DNA from 2 places in the Micromonospora sp. NPDC047670 genome. Region 2 is predicted to be linked to the other one. Evidence: riboswitches for the same ligand, from Rfam matches in the RefSeq annotation. Region 2 holds a riboswitch; the other holds the start of a gene.
The links. A riboswitch is a leader RNA that binds a small molecule or an ion and turns the genes downstream of it on or off. The one in region 2 is predicted to bind thiamine pyrophosphate.
Positions count from the first base shown of each region.

Region 1 (6,865 bases), on a different contig from region 2:
AGGAGCACCAGAAGCTGCGCGAGCTGATGCTGATGTACAAGCAGAAGGCGGCGTACAACGACGGGATGGCGTCGCGCTACCAGGCCGCGCAGACCCGGCTGCGCAAGTTCGAGGAGGCCGGGCCGCCGCCCGTACCTCCGAAGGACCAGGACATCCGGATGCGGCTGACCGGCGGGCGGACCGGCAAGCGCGCGGTCGTCTGCGAGCAACTGGAGCTCGACGGCCTGACCTACCCGTTCGACCTGGAGATCTGGTACGGCGACCGGGTGGCGGTGCTCGGCGCCAACGGGACGGGCAAGTCGCACTTCCTCCGGCTGCTGGCCCGGGGCGGCACCGACCCGGACCCGGCCAACGGCCCGGTCGACGGCGCGGCGGCGCTCGCGCCGGTCGCGCACGGCGGGGTGGCCCGGCTCGGCGCGCGGGTGCGGCCGGGACACTTCTCGCAGACCCACGACCGGCCGGAGCTGATGGCGAAGACGCTCGTCGAGATCCTCTGGCGGGGCGACGAACACCGGGCCGGCATGGACCGGCACGCGGCGATGGCGGCGCTGAGCCGCTACGAGCTGGCCGGGCAGGGCGACCAGCGCTTCGGCACGCTCTCCGGCGGGCAGCAGGCGCGCTTCCTGGTGCTGCTGCTGGAGCTGTCCGGCGCGACGCTGCTGCTGCTCGACGAGCCCACCGACAACCTCGACCTCGCCTCGGCCGAGGCGTTGGAGGCCGGGCTGACCGCGTTCGAGGGCACCGTGGTGGCGGTGACCCACGACCGCTGGTTCACCCGCTCCTTCGACCGGTTCGTGCTCTTCCGCGGCGACAACGAGGTGGTGGAGACCCCGGAGCCGGTCTGGGACGTGGCGTGATCCCCGCCGACCTGGCCGACCGCCTCTGCGCGGTCGGCGGGGGTCGTCGCGGTGGCTGGTCGACGAGGAGGGCATTATCGCTTCCGCCGGGCGGCTGCCGGGCGCCCCGCCCGACTTCGCCCGGCGGTCACACGCGCTGCTCGGCGCTGTCGGGCACACCCCGGACGAACCCGCCGCCACGCTCTCCGCCGCCCGTCGACTCGTCGCCGACGTGCTCGACTGAACCCGAGGTACGCGGCGCGGGCCGGGCCGGCCGGCATAGGGTTGATCTCGTGACTGAGATGACCTATCGCCGGCTGGGCGACTCCGGGCTCGTGGTGTCCGTGGTCGGCATCGGCTGCAACAACTTCGGCCGCAAGCTCGACCTCGACGGCACCCGGGCGGTGGTCGACGCCGCGCTCGACGCCGGGATCAACTTCTTCGACACCGCCGACATCTACGGCGAGCCGCAGGGCGGCTCCGAGGAACTGCTGGGCCAGGCGCTCAAGGGCCGGCGCGACGACGTGGTCGTGGCCACCAAGTTCGGCATGGACATGCACGGGCTCAACGGCCCGGACTTCGGCGCCCGGGGCGCGCGGCGCTACATCGCCCGGGCCGTGGAGGCGTCGCTGCGCCGGCTCGGCACCGACCACATCGACCTGTACCAGATGCACGAGCCCGATCCCGGCACCCCGATCGACGAGACGCTCGCCGCGCTCGACGATCTGGTCCGCGCCGGCAAGGTGCGCTACCTGGGCAACTCCAACTTCGCCGGCTGGCAGATCGCCGACGCGGACTGGGTGGCGTCGTCCAACGGCCGGTCCCGGTTCATCAGCGCGCAGAACCACTACAGCCTGCTGGAACGCTCGGTGGAGACCGAGGTCATCCCCGCCTGCGAGCGGTTCGGCCTCGGCATGCTGCCGTTCTTCCCGCTGGCCAACGGGCTGCTCACCGGCAAGTACAGGCGCGACCAGGCCCCGCCGGCCGGCAGCCGGCTCGCCGGTGGCGGCCGCTACGCCCAGCGCCTCGCCGCCGCCGACTGGGACACCATCGAGGCGATCGAGGCGTACGCGGCCGAGCGAGCGCTGTCGATGCTCCAGGTGGCGATCGGCGGGCTGGCCGCCCAGCCGGCGGTGACGTCGGTGATCGCTGGCGCCACCACGCCCGAGCAGGTGCGGGCCAACGCGGAGGCGGGCGCCTGGCAGCCCACCGACGAGGACCTCGACGCCCTGCGCGCCATCCTCTGAGCCACGCCGGCAGGGCCTCGACACCGCGGCCCGGTGTCGAGGCCCTTCCGCCGCCCGCACGTCGCCGCCGCGGAAGGGGCGGAACGCCGGACGGCGCGGAACCCGTGCGGCGGAGGGTATCCCGACAGCATGGCGTAACCGAACCCTCACCCGCCGCCCCGATCGTCGGGATCGGACGCTCGATGTGAAATCCGCGTTCCGCCCTTGGCGGATCCGGCGATCCGTCGTACGGTGACACGCGCAAGTGACCCACGGGAGCCCGGTGCACCGGGCTGAGAGGGGGGCTGAGAGCCCCCGACCGTCGAACCTGATCCGGGTAATGCCGGCGCAGGGAGGAGTGTTGCCGTGCCGTCCCTGGGGCGACTGCATCTCATCACCGACACCCGACCCGGGCGGGATCCGCTGACCGTGCTGCGGGCCGCCCTGCCGGTGGCCCGCGCCGAGCTGGTCGTACAGGTCCGCGTCACCGACGACGCGACCGACCGGGAGGCGTACGACCTGGCCCGCCGGGCGCTCGCGCTCTGCGCCCGGTACGACGCCACCTGCCTGGTCAACGACCGGCTGCACGTGGCGCTGGCGGTGGGCGCCGCCGGCGGGCACGTCGGCGCGGACGACCTGCCGGTCGGGGCCGCCCGCCGGGTGCTCGGCCCCGCCGCCGTGCTCGGGGCCACCGCCCGCGAACCGGGGGCGGCCGCCGAGGCGGTCGCCGCCGGGGCCAGCTACCTGGGCGTGGGCCCCTGCCACGCCACCGACACCAAGACCGGCCTGCCGGCGCCGATCGGCCCGGCCGGGGTACGCGCCGTCGCCGAGGCGGTGGCCGTGCCGGTCATCGCGATCGGTGGGGTGACCGCCGCGAACGCACCCGCGCTGCTGGCCGCCGGGGCGTACGGGGTGGCGGTGGTGGGGGCGCTGTCCGGGGCGGCCGATCCGGCCCGGGCAACAGCGGAGCTGCTGGGAGCGCTGGGGTGCTGAGCCGACCGGACGTCGCCGTGGTGGGGGCGGGACCGGTCGGGTTGGGCATCGCCTGGCGCTGCGCGGCGCGCGGGCTCCGCGTCGTCGTACACGACCCCGCCCCGGGTTCCGGCGCGTCCCACGTCGCCGCAGGGATGCTCGCCCCGGTCGCCGAGGCGTACTTCGGTGAGCACGAGCTGACCGGACTGCTGACCGCTTCCGCCGCCCGCTGGCCGGCCTTCGCCGCCGAGCTGACCGCCGCCACCGGCGCGGACATCGGCTACCGGAGCGAGGGCACCCTGATGGTCGGGCTCACCGCCGACGACCTGGCCGAGGCGCGGCGGCTGTGGGCGTACCAGCAGGGGCTCGGACTGCCGGTGACGCCGCTGCGCCCCTCGGCGCTGCGGGACCGCGAGCCGGCGCTGGCGCCCCGGGTGCGCGGCGGCGCGTTCGCCGCCACCGACCACCAGGTCGACCCGCGTCGGCTGGTGCCGGCGCTGCGGGTGGCCGCCGAGCGGGCCGGCGCCGCGCTGGTGCCGACGGCCGTGCGCCGACTGTCCGACGTGGACGCCCGCGTCACGGTGGTCGCGGCCGGCTGCGGCGCGGCGGCCCTGACCGGGTTGCCGGTGCGGCCGGTGAAGGGCCAGGTGCTGCGGCTCCGCGCGCCCGGCGGCGTCGCGCCGGGCTTCCGGCACGTCATCCGGGGGTACGCCGACGGCGAGCACGTCTACCTCGTCCCTCGCCACGACGGGGAGGTGGTGGTGGGCGCGACCGTGGAGGAGCGCGCCGACACCGACGTCTCCGCCGGGGCGGTGCTGCGCCTGCTCCGCGCCGCCGTCGACCTGCTGCCGGAGTTGGCGGAGTACGACCTCATCGAGGCGATCGCCGGCCTGCGCCCGGGCACCCCGGACAACGCCCCGATCCTCGGCCCGCTGCCGGACCGGCCGGGCGTGCTCGCCGCGACCGGGCACCACCGGCACGGCATCGTGCTCACTCCCGTCACCGCCGACCTGATCGCCGACCTGGTCGTCACGGGGGCGGCGGACCCGCTGCTCGCCCCCTTCACCCCGGACCGGTTCGCGCCGGCAGCCACCGTCGCGACGGCGGCCCCGGCCGTCGACGGTCGGACCGGGCCCGGAGCGTCCGCACCCGAGGAGGAGCACACGTGGAACTGACGGTGAACGGCGTCGGGCGCAGCCTGCCCGGCGGCTCGACGGTGGCGGACCTGGTCCGCGCGGTCACCGACCAGCAGCGCGGCCTCGCCGTCGCGGTCAACGGGGAGGTCGTGCCGCGTACGGGCTGGCCGGCGACGGTGCTGCGCGACGGCGACCGGGTCGAGGTGCTCAGCGCCGCCCAGGGCGGGTGACGCGGTGAGCTTCGACCTGGGCGGCGTGAGCTTCACGTCCCGACTGATCCTCGGCACCGGCGGCGCGGCGAACCTGCGCGTGCTGGAGGACGCGATCCGCGCCTCCGGCACCGAGCTGGTCACCCTGGCCCTGCGCCGGGTCGACACCGCCCCCGGCACGGCGGGCGGCCTGCTGGACCTGCTCGACCGCTGCGGGGTGCGGCTGCTGCCGAACACCGCCGGCTGCTACACGGCGGGCGAGGCCGTCAAGGTCGCCCACCTGGCGCGGGAGGCGTTCGACACCGACTGGGTGAAGCTGGAGGTGATCGGCGACGAGCGCACGCTGCTGCCCGACGGGGTGGAGCTGCTGCGCGCCGCCGAGGAACTCGTCGCGGACGGGTTCGTGGTGCTGCCGTACACGTCGGACGACCCGATCCTGGCGCGGCGGCTCGCCGACGTGGGCTGCGCCGCGGTGATGCCGGCGGGCGCGCCCATCGGCTCCGGCCTGGGCGTGTCGAACCCGCACCACATCCGGCTGATCCGGCAGAGCGTCGACGTGCCGGTGATCCTGGACGCCGGTATCGGCACCGCCTCGGACGCGGCGCTGGCCATGGAGCTGGGCTGCGACGCGGTGCTGCTGGCCAGCGCGGTCACCCGCGCCGCCGATCCGGTGGCGATGGCCACCGCGATGCGGCACGCGGTCGAGGCGGGGCGGCTCGCGTACGGGGCGGGCCGGATCGCCCGCCGCTTCCACGCCCTCGCCTCCACCCCGGACGAGGGGCGGCCCGACCTGTGAACCGCCCCGCCCCCACCAGCCCCCCGCCCCCGGTTGCCGCCGCCTCGGCCCCTGCGGATCTTGGCAGGAAACGGCCCCTGGAGGGGCCCGTGGCCACCAAGATCTCGGGCGGTGTGCCGCCGGTCGCCGACGACGCGCCGCGTCCGTCCGGTGTCGTGCTGCTGACCGACCGGTGGCAGGCGCGGCGGCCGTTGGTCGAGGTGGTGGCCGGGGCGGTGGCCGGCGGTGTGCGCTGGGTGGTGCTGCGGGAGAAGGACCTGCCCCGTGCCGAGCGCGTCGCCCTCGCCGCCGACCTGTGCCCGATCCTGGCCGAGGCGGGCGGCACCCTGATCGTCGCCGGTCCCGACCCCCTCGGCGGGGACGCGGTGCACCTGCCGTCGGCAGGGCCGTACCCGCCGCCGCGCCTGCGCCTGGTCGGCCGCTCCTGCCATGACCGGGGAGACCTGGCGAGGCTCACCACGGAGGACTACGCCACCCTCTCACCCGTCTATCCGACCAGCACCAAACCCGGCTACGGCCCGCCGCTGGGCCCGGACGGGCTCGGCGAGCTGATCCTGCACAGCCCCGTGCCGGTCCTGGCGCTCGGCGGAGTGCAGAGCCCGGAGCAGCTGGTCTCCTGCGTCGAGGCGGGAGCCGTGGGCGTGGCGGTGCTCGGCGCGATCATGCGCGCGGACGACCCCGAGGCGGCGGCAGCCACCCTCACGGCAGCCGCCGACGCGGCACTCGCCGCCACGACCGCGCAGGCCAGGCCCGAGCTCCCGTCCGCCACCACGGGAGAGGAACGATGACCCCGACGACCGTCCTCACCATCGCCGGGTCGGACTCCGGCGCGGGCGCCGGCATCCAGGCCGACCTCAAGGTCTTCGCGGCCCTCGGCGCGTACGGCACCAGCGTCATCACCGCGATCACCGCGCAGAACACGAGGGGCGTCGACGCCGTCCTGCCGCTGCCGCCCCGGACGGTCACCGAGCAGCTCGACAGCGTGCTCGCCGACTTCAGCGTCCGGGCCGTCAAGACGGGCATGCTCGGCACCCCGGCGGTCGCCGACGCGGTCGCCGACGCGGCGCGGGACGGCCGGCTGCCGCACCTCGTCGTCGACCCGGTGCTCGTCGCCACCAGCGGGCACCGGCTCGGCGTGGTGGCGGCGGTCGAGCGGCTGCTGCCGTACGCCCGCGTGGCGACGCCGAACCGCGCGGAGGCCGCGGCCATCACCGGACGCCCGGTGACCACGGTCGAGGAGATGGTGGCCGCGGCGGAGGCGCTGGCCGCCGGCGGGCCGGAGCACGTGGTGGTGACCGGCGGCGACGTGGACTCCGACGGCGAGGCGGTCGACGTGCTGCACGGCGACGGGGTCACCACGCTGCTCCGCGCGCCCCGGGTCGCCACCCGGCACAACCACGGCACGGGGTGCTCGTTCTCGGCGGCGATCGCCGTCCGGCTGGCGCTGGGCGACCCGGTGCCGACGGCGGTCGCCGCCGCCAAGGAGTACGTCTTCCGCGCGCTGACCGGCGCGCGGGACTGGGAGCTGGGCGCGGGACGCGGCCCGCTGGACCACTTCGGCTGGTCCGCTTGATCACCAGGGAGGCTGTCATGCAGGCACGTCGAAAGGTCTACGTGGAGGGGGCCCGGCCGGACGTCCGGGTGCCCTTCGCCGAGGTGGAGCTGACCGGGGACAACCCGCCGCTCCGGC
Region 1 is NZ_JBIDDA010000004.1:155,414-162,278, reverse strand. It holds gene ACGF7U_RS11815 (ABC-F family ATP-binding cassette domain-containing protein) at 1-857, shown strand, start outside; gene ACGF7U_RS11810 (aldo/keto reductase) at 1,139-2,083, shown strand; TPP riboswitch at 2,326-2,434, shown strand; gene thiE (thiamine phosphate synthase) at 2,429-3,055, shown strand; gene thiO (glycine oxidase ThiO) at 3,049-4,209, shown strand; gene thiS (sulfur carrier protein ThiS) at 4,200-4,400, shown strand; gene ACGF7U_RS11790 (thiazole synthase) at 4,405-5,175, shown strand; gene ACGF7U_RS11785 (thiamine phosphate synthase) at 5,265-5,963, shown strand; gene thiD (bifunctional hydroxymethylpyrimidine kinase/phosphomethylpyrimidine kinase) at 5,960-6,748, shown strand; gene thiC (phosphomethylpyrimidine synthase ThiC) at 6,766-6,865, shown strand, end outside.
Region 1: it holds a riboswitch for thiamine pyrophosphate, as region 2 does, so the genes downstream of both, thiE (thiamine phosphate synthase) here and ACGF7U_RS29675 (ECF transporter S component) in region 2, are expected to answer to the same signal.

Region 2 (6,865 bases):
GGGGTCGGTGGTGGCGAACACGATCACGCCGGGCAGCGCCACGGCGAACATGCGCAGCACCAGGCCGAGCGCGGTGAGCAGCACCCCGGAGGTGACCACCGCCGGACCGGCCTCGACCAGCACCCGGCCGGAGCGCTCGGCCGCGAAGAGCACCAGCGTCACCACGACGCCCACCGCGCCGACGAGCAGCGGCCAGGCCCGCCGGGCCAGCACCCGGTAGCGGACCCCGAACAGCGGCAGCACGGCCAGCTCGACGGCGATGGCGATCGCCGGGGCCACCGGGTCCAGGGTGGCGATCAGGACGAACGAGAACACCAGCGCCGCGGCGAGCTTCGCCACCGGGTTGCGCCGGGCCAGCGGCGCGTCCGGCGTGGCGACGGGCTCCAGACTGATCACGGCCGCTCCCGGCGGATGGGACCGCGGAGGCGTCGGGTCGGCTTCGGGCCCTCCGTGGCCGTCCCCGGGTGACGGCCGGGTCGCGGGGTCGTCCTCCGGCCGGTCACGGGCGGTCCAGGGTGAGGCGTCGGTCCGCCAGGGCGGCCACGAACTCCGGGTCGTGGGTGACGGCGACCAGGCCGTGCCCGGCGTCGCGCAGCTCGGCGAAGAGGTCCACCAGCTCCAGCCAGGTCCGTCGGTCCTGGCCGAAGGTCGGTTCGTCGCAGACGAGCAGGCGTGGCGCGGTGGCCAGGGCCGTCGCCACGCTCAGCCGCCGCGCCTCGCCGCCGGAGAGGGTGTACGGGTTGGCCGCGGCGAGCTTCGTCAGCCGCAGCCGCGACAGCAGGTCGTCCACGGCGGAGCGGACCGCCGCCTCGGGCTGGCCGGTGCGGCGCGGGCCGAGCGCCAGCTCGTCGAAGACGGTGTTGGTGACGAACTGGTGCTCCGGGTCCTGGAAGACCGAGCCGATGCGGCGGGCCAGCGCCGGGGCGCGCCAGCGGTGCGGGGGAGTGCGGGCGTCGGCGCCGGCCAGTGCCGCCGTCGCCGCGACCCGGCCTGCGCCCGGCTTGAGCAGCCCGCCGAGCAGCAGCGCGAGGGTGGACTTCCCGGCCCCGTTCGGGCCGAGCACGGCGAGCGTCTCGCCGGCGCGTACCGCCAGGTCGACGGCGGCCAGCCGGGGCGGCAGGCCGAGCCGGTCGGCGGTGAGCAGCACGTCGCCGGCCGGCGCGGCGGCGTGGCGGGGCGGCACGGTGCGGCCGGGCACCCAGACGCCCTCGGCGGCGAGCGCGTCGCCGTGCGTGCCGAAGACGGCCTCGGGTGTGCCGTCCGCGCGGACGCCGCCCGACGGTTCGAGCACGACCACCCGGTCGACCAGGGGCAGCGCCTCGGCGACCCGGTGCTCGACCAGGATCAGCGTGGTGTCGGCGTCCAGCGCGCCGGCCACCGCCGCCCGGATCAGCGCGGCGCCGGCCGGGTCCAGGTTGGCGGTCGGCTCGTCGAGCAGCAGTAGCCCGGGACGCAGGGCCAGCACCCCGGCCAGGGCGAGGCGTTGCTGCTCGCCGCCGGAGAGGGCGGCGGTGGGCCGGTCCCGCGGGTACGGGAAGCCGACCCGGGCCAGCGCCTCGTCGACGCGGGGCCAGATCTCGTCGGCGGGAACCCCGCGGTTCTCCAATCCGAACGCCACGTCGTCGCCGCTGCGGGCCATCACGAGCTGGGTCTCCGGGTCCTGGAAGACGATGCCGACCCGCTCCCGGCCCTTGCGGGGGTCGAGCCCGTCGATCTCGACGGTGCCCTCCTGCTCGCCCGAGTCCTCCGGCAGCAATCCGGCCAGCGCGGCGAGCAGGGTGCTCTTGCCGGCCCCCGACGGCCCCAGCAGCAGCACCCGCTCACCGGCCTCGACGCGCAGGTCCACCCCGCGCACCGCCCATGCCCGACGACCGGCGTGCCGCCACCCGAACCCCCGCAGCGTCACCGCTCCCATGTTCGGCACACCCTCTCCCGCCCGCCGACGGCGGGGTTGTCGCCGTTCGACGCGGCGGGTGCGGGCGACAACCTCATGGTCAACGCGGTTCCGTCGGGTCGGTTCGGTGGGCGCGGGTCAGATGGCGGCGCGTTCGCGGCCGGCGGGGAAACGGTCCAGGGCGCCCGTGCCGGCCAGGGCGCGGGTGAGCGCCCACCCGCCGGCGCCGGCGACGACCGTGGCGCTGACGACGGTGAGCAGGGCGTACGGGATCCGGTAGCTGCCGAGCGCGTAGTCGACGTTCCAGACGAAGAAGTCGAACAGCGCCGCGCCCAGGCCGGTCAGCGCGCCGGCGAGCAGCGCGGTGGGCAGCCGGAACGAGCGGTACCGGAACGCGGCGAACGCCACCTCGGCGCCGAGCCCCTGGATCAGGCCCTGGACGATGGTGATGCCGCCCCACTCGGAGCCGAGCAGCGCGGAGACCGTCGCGGCCACCGCCTCACAGAAGAGCGCCGCGCCGGGCTTGCGGACCACCAGGCCGCCGAGCACGGCCGGGACCAGCCACACGCCGTACATGATCGCCTGGCCGGCCGGGAAGAACGCGAACGCCGGGTCGACGGCCCGCCACAGCAGCCCCCAGGCCCAGAAGATGACGCCGAACGCCACCGCGATCACCGCGGCGACGACGACGTCGAGTGTGCGCCACCGGGTGGTCGTGTTGTCTCGCATGATGTGCTCCCAGTCCTGAACGCGAACCAGGAGAAGACGCACGCCGCGCCCGGTGTGCCGGACGTCGACGCGGCTGGAGGTCGACCGAACTCCCTGCGCTGGCATTACCCAGATCAGGTTCGAGGGTCTGCGGGCGGTGCCCGCACTCTCAGCGCTGTGCGCTCCCCTGTCGGATGTGAAGTTGTCGCGCCGACGCTAACACCTTTGAAGATCATCGAGCAAAGTGATCTTTTCGCAGGTCACCCGCGCGTTCGATCGACCCCGTCGATTCCGGCCGGTAGTCTCCGGGCGGCCACCGGCACAAGCGGCAGAGGGGCACGTACGTGACATCCGAGGTTGACCGCGGGGCGCCCGAAGGCGGGCGGGGGGCGGTCGGCGCGGCCGCGCCGGACGTACCGCCGACGGAGCCGGCGGGCGGCGGAGCCTGGCGGCCCGGGTCCGTCGAGGTGCTCGCGGGCCTGCTGGTCCTGCTGGTCGTCTTCCGGGAACCGATCGCCCGCGCACTGTCCGCGCCCCGGCTGCAGACCTGGACCACCGTCTTCGTCTCGGTCATGGTGCAGGCGGTGCCGTTCCTGGTCTTCGGCGTGGTCCTCTCCGCGGTGATCGCGGTCTTCGTGCCCCGGTCGTTCTGGGCCCGGGCGCTGCCGCGACACCCCGCGCTCGCGGTGCCGGTGGCGAGCGCGGCGGGCGTGGTGCTCCCCGGCTGCGAGTGCGGTTCGGTGCCGATCGCCGGGTCGCTGATCCGGCGCGGGGTCACCCCGGCCGCCGCGCTGGCCTTCCTGCTCGCCGCCCCGGCGATCAACCCGATCGTGCTCACCGCCACCGCGGTGGCGTTCCCCGACGACCCGGAGATGGTTCTCGGCCGCGGCGTGGCGAGCCTCGTCGTCGCGATGGTCATGGGCTGGCTGTGGCTGCGCCTCGGCCGGGCCGACTGGATCCGGCTGCCCCGCCGGCCCGAGCTGGACGACGGCTCGCGCGGGCGGGCGTTCTGGGCGGCGGTCCGGCACGACGTCACGCACGCCGGCGGGTTCCTGGTGATAGGCGCGGCGGCCGCCGCCACGATCAACGTCGTCGTGCCCGAGCGCTGGTTGCAGACCCTCGCCGACGAGCCGGTGCTCTCGGTGCTCGCGCTGGCCGTGCTCGCGGTGCTGCTCTCCCTCTGCTCCGAGGCCGACGCCTTCGTCGCCGCCTCGCTGTCGCAGTTCTCGCTGACCTCCCGACTTGTCTTCCTGGTGGTGGGGCCGATGGTCGACCTCAAGCTCATCGCGATGCAGGCCGGCGTCTTCGGCCGGCGGTTCGCGCTGCGGTTCGCCCCCGCCACCCTCGCGGTGGCCGTGGCGGTCGCCGCCGCGACCGGGGCGGTGCTGCTGTGAACCGGCAGGCGCAGGCCGTCGTCCTGCTGCTGCTCGGGGGCGCGGTGGTCCGGGCCAGCCTCACCGACCTGCACCTGCGCTACGTCAAGGAGGGGCTGCGTCCCTTCCTCGTCGCCGCGGGCCTGCTGCTGGTGGTCGCCGCGGTCATGACCCTCTGGTACGAGCTGCGCCCGCTCCTGCGGCGCACCGGCGCGCCCCCGTCGGCCGACGGGCACGACGCCGACCACGACGGGCACGGCCACCACGAGCCGCGGGTGGGCTGGCTGCTGATCCTGCCGGTGCTGGGCCTGCTCCTGGTCGCCCCGCCCGCCCTCGGCTCGTACGCGGCGGGGCAGGCCGGCACCGCGCTCTCCGCCCGGCAGCAACCCTCCGACTACCCGCCCCTGCCCGCCGGCGACCCGGCGCAGGTCACCGTGCTCGACTACGCCTCCCGGGCGCTGTTCGACCGGGGCGCCTCCATCGGGCAACGCCGGGTCCGGCTGACCGGCTTCGTCACCACTGGCCCCGACGGCCGGCCGCTGCTGGCCCGCATCGTGCTCTCCTGCTGCGCCGCCGACGGGCGGCCGGTCAAGCTGGGCCTGACCGGCGCCGTGCCCGAGGGGCTCGCCGACGACACCTGGATCGAGGTGACCGGCCGCTACAGCGACCGGATCGCCCGGGACCCGGTCAACGACGCCGAGATCCCGTACCTGGACGTGGAGTCCTGGCGGCAGGTGCCCGTGCCCCGACGTCAGTACGAGTGACCCGCGCCCGCCCTGGGTAGGCTGGCGATCATGCGGATCGACGCCCGGGGCCTCACGTTCGACGTACGCGTCGGCGGTCCGGAGGGCGGCGCGCCCGTCCTGCTGCTGCACGGCTTCCCGCAGCACAGCGGGGAGTGGGACGACGTGGTCCCGGCCCTGCACGCCGCCGGCCTGCGCACGTACGCGCTCGACCAGCGCGGCTACTCGCCCGGCGCGCGGCCCGAGGCGGTCGAGGCGTACCGGATGCCGGAGCTGGCGGCCGACGCGATGGCCGTGCTGGACGCGCTGGGCGTCGACGCGGCGCACCTGGTGGGGCACGACTGGGGCGCGATGGTGGCCTGGGACCTGGCGGCCCGTCACCCGCAGCGGGTCCGCACGCTGACCGCGGTTTCCGTGCCGCACCCCGCCGCGATGGCGCACGCGCTGGCCGAGGATCCGGGGCAGAAGGCCCGCTCGGCGTACATCGCGCTGTTCCGCAAGCCGGGCACGGCGGAGAAGGCGCTGCTGGCGCTGGGCGCGACGGGGCTGCGCCGGATGCTGCACGGCGTCGGCGGCGACGGGCGGGTGGCCGCGTACGCCGACCCGATGCGCGAGCCCGGCGCGCTGACGGCCGCCCTGAACTGGTACCGGGCGATGTCCCGCCGGGACATGGCGGCCACCGGGCCCGTGCCGGTGCCGACCACCTTCGTGTGGAGCGACCGCGACATCGCGATCGGCCGGAGCGCCGCCGAGGCGTGCGCCGCGCACGTGGGCGCCGACTACCGTTTCGTCGAGCTGTCCGGGGTGAGCCACTGGATCCCCGACGAGGCGCCCGCGAAGCTGGCCGAGGCGATCCTGGCCCGGGTGCGGCCCCCGGCCTGACCGGCGGGGCGCCGCCCGGCGCCGCAGGCGGCCGGGCGTCCTGGAGGGACGGACGACATGGACGGAGGAGACATGACGGTGAGCGCCGAGGACTACCTGGCCGTGGTGACCGACACGATGCGCCGGGTGGCCACGAGCCAACGGGAGGCGGTGGGGCGGGCCGCCGACCTGATCGCCGACGCGGTGCGTGCCGACGGGGTGGTCCACGCCTTCGGCACCGGCCACTCCGAGGCGCTGGCGATGGAGATCGCCGGCCGGGCCGGCGGGCTGGTGCCGACCAACCGGATCGCCCTGCGGGACCTGGTGCTGGTCGGCGGCGCGCCGGCCGACGTGCTCGGGCCGCTGCTGGAGCGCGATCCGTCGGTGGCGCACCGCCTCTACGAGCTGGCCCCGGTCGGCCCCCGGGACGTCTTCGTGCTGGCCTCCAACTCCGGCGTCAACGGCGCGATGGTGGAGTTCGCGTCCCTGGTGAAGGCGAAGGGGCACGGGCTGGTCGCGATCACGTCGGCGCAGCACTCCGGGCAGATGACCTCGCGCCACCCGTCGGGCCGCAAGCTCGCCGACTTCGCCGACGTGGTGCTCGACAACGGCGCCCCGTACGGCGACGCGACGCTGCCGCTGCCCGGGGGCGGGGCGGTCGGCGCGGTCTCCTCCATTACGGCGGCGCTGCTGGCGCAGCAGATCACGGTCGAGGTGGTGGCGCGGCTGCTGGCCGCGGGGGAGCGGCCCCCGGTCTACCTGTCGGCCAACATCGCTGGCGGCGACGAGCACAACAACGCCCTGGAGGCCCGGTACGCCGGCCGCATCCGCCGCGGCTCCTGACGGCGCCGCCGGGGCGCCGCCACCGCAGACGCGAGCCGGTTTCGTGGCTCCGTCGGTGGGGCATCAGCGTTGCTGCCGACGGGCCCACCCCGTCGGCAGTACCGTCTGACCGGAGGTAGCCCGTGTCCAAGGAAACCGAGCGGCAACGCTGGCAGCGCAACTTCGCGGACCTGTTGCAGGAGTTGCGGGTCGCCCAGACGGGTGTGCAGATCCTCTTCGCCTTCCTGCTCACCCTGCCGTTCAGCAACGGTTTCACGCGCACGAGCGGCTTCCAGAAGGACGTCTACATCGTCGCGCTGCTGTCGGCGGCCGCCGCGACCGCGATGATCATTTCCCCGGTGGCGTTCCACCGGGCGCTGTTCCGCCAGGGCCGCAAGCCGGAGCTGGTCCGTTTCGCCCACCGGATGGCCAGCGGCGGCCTGGCCTTCATGCTGATCTCGATG
Region 2 is NZ_JBIDDA010000020.1:84,789-91,653, forward strand. It holds gene ACGF7U_RS29665 (energy-coupling factor transporter transmembrane component T family protein) at 1-396, opposite strand, end outside; gene ACGF7U_RS29670 (ABC transporter ATP-binding protein) at 500-1,915, opposite strand; gene ACGF7U_RS29675 (ECF transporter S component) at 2,033-2,623, opposite strand; TPP riboswitch at 2,696-2,801, opposite strand; gene ACGF7U_RS29680 (permease) at 2,947-3,996, shown strand; gene ACGF7U_RS29685 (TIGR03943 family putative permease subunit) at 3,993-4,739, shown strand; gene ACGF7U_RS29690 (alpha/beta fold hydrolase) at 4,770-5,600, shown strand; gene ACGF7U_RS29695 (sugar isomerase domain-containing protein) at 5,673-6,422, shown strand; gene ACGF7U_RS29700 (DUF6328 family protein) at 6,545-6,865, shown strand, end outside.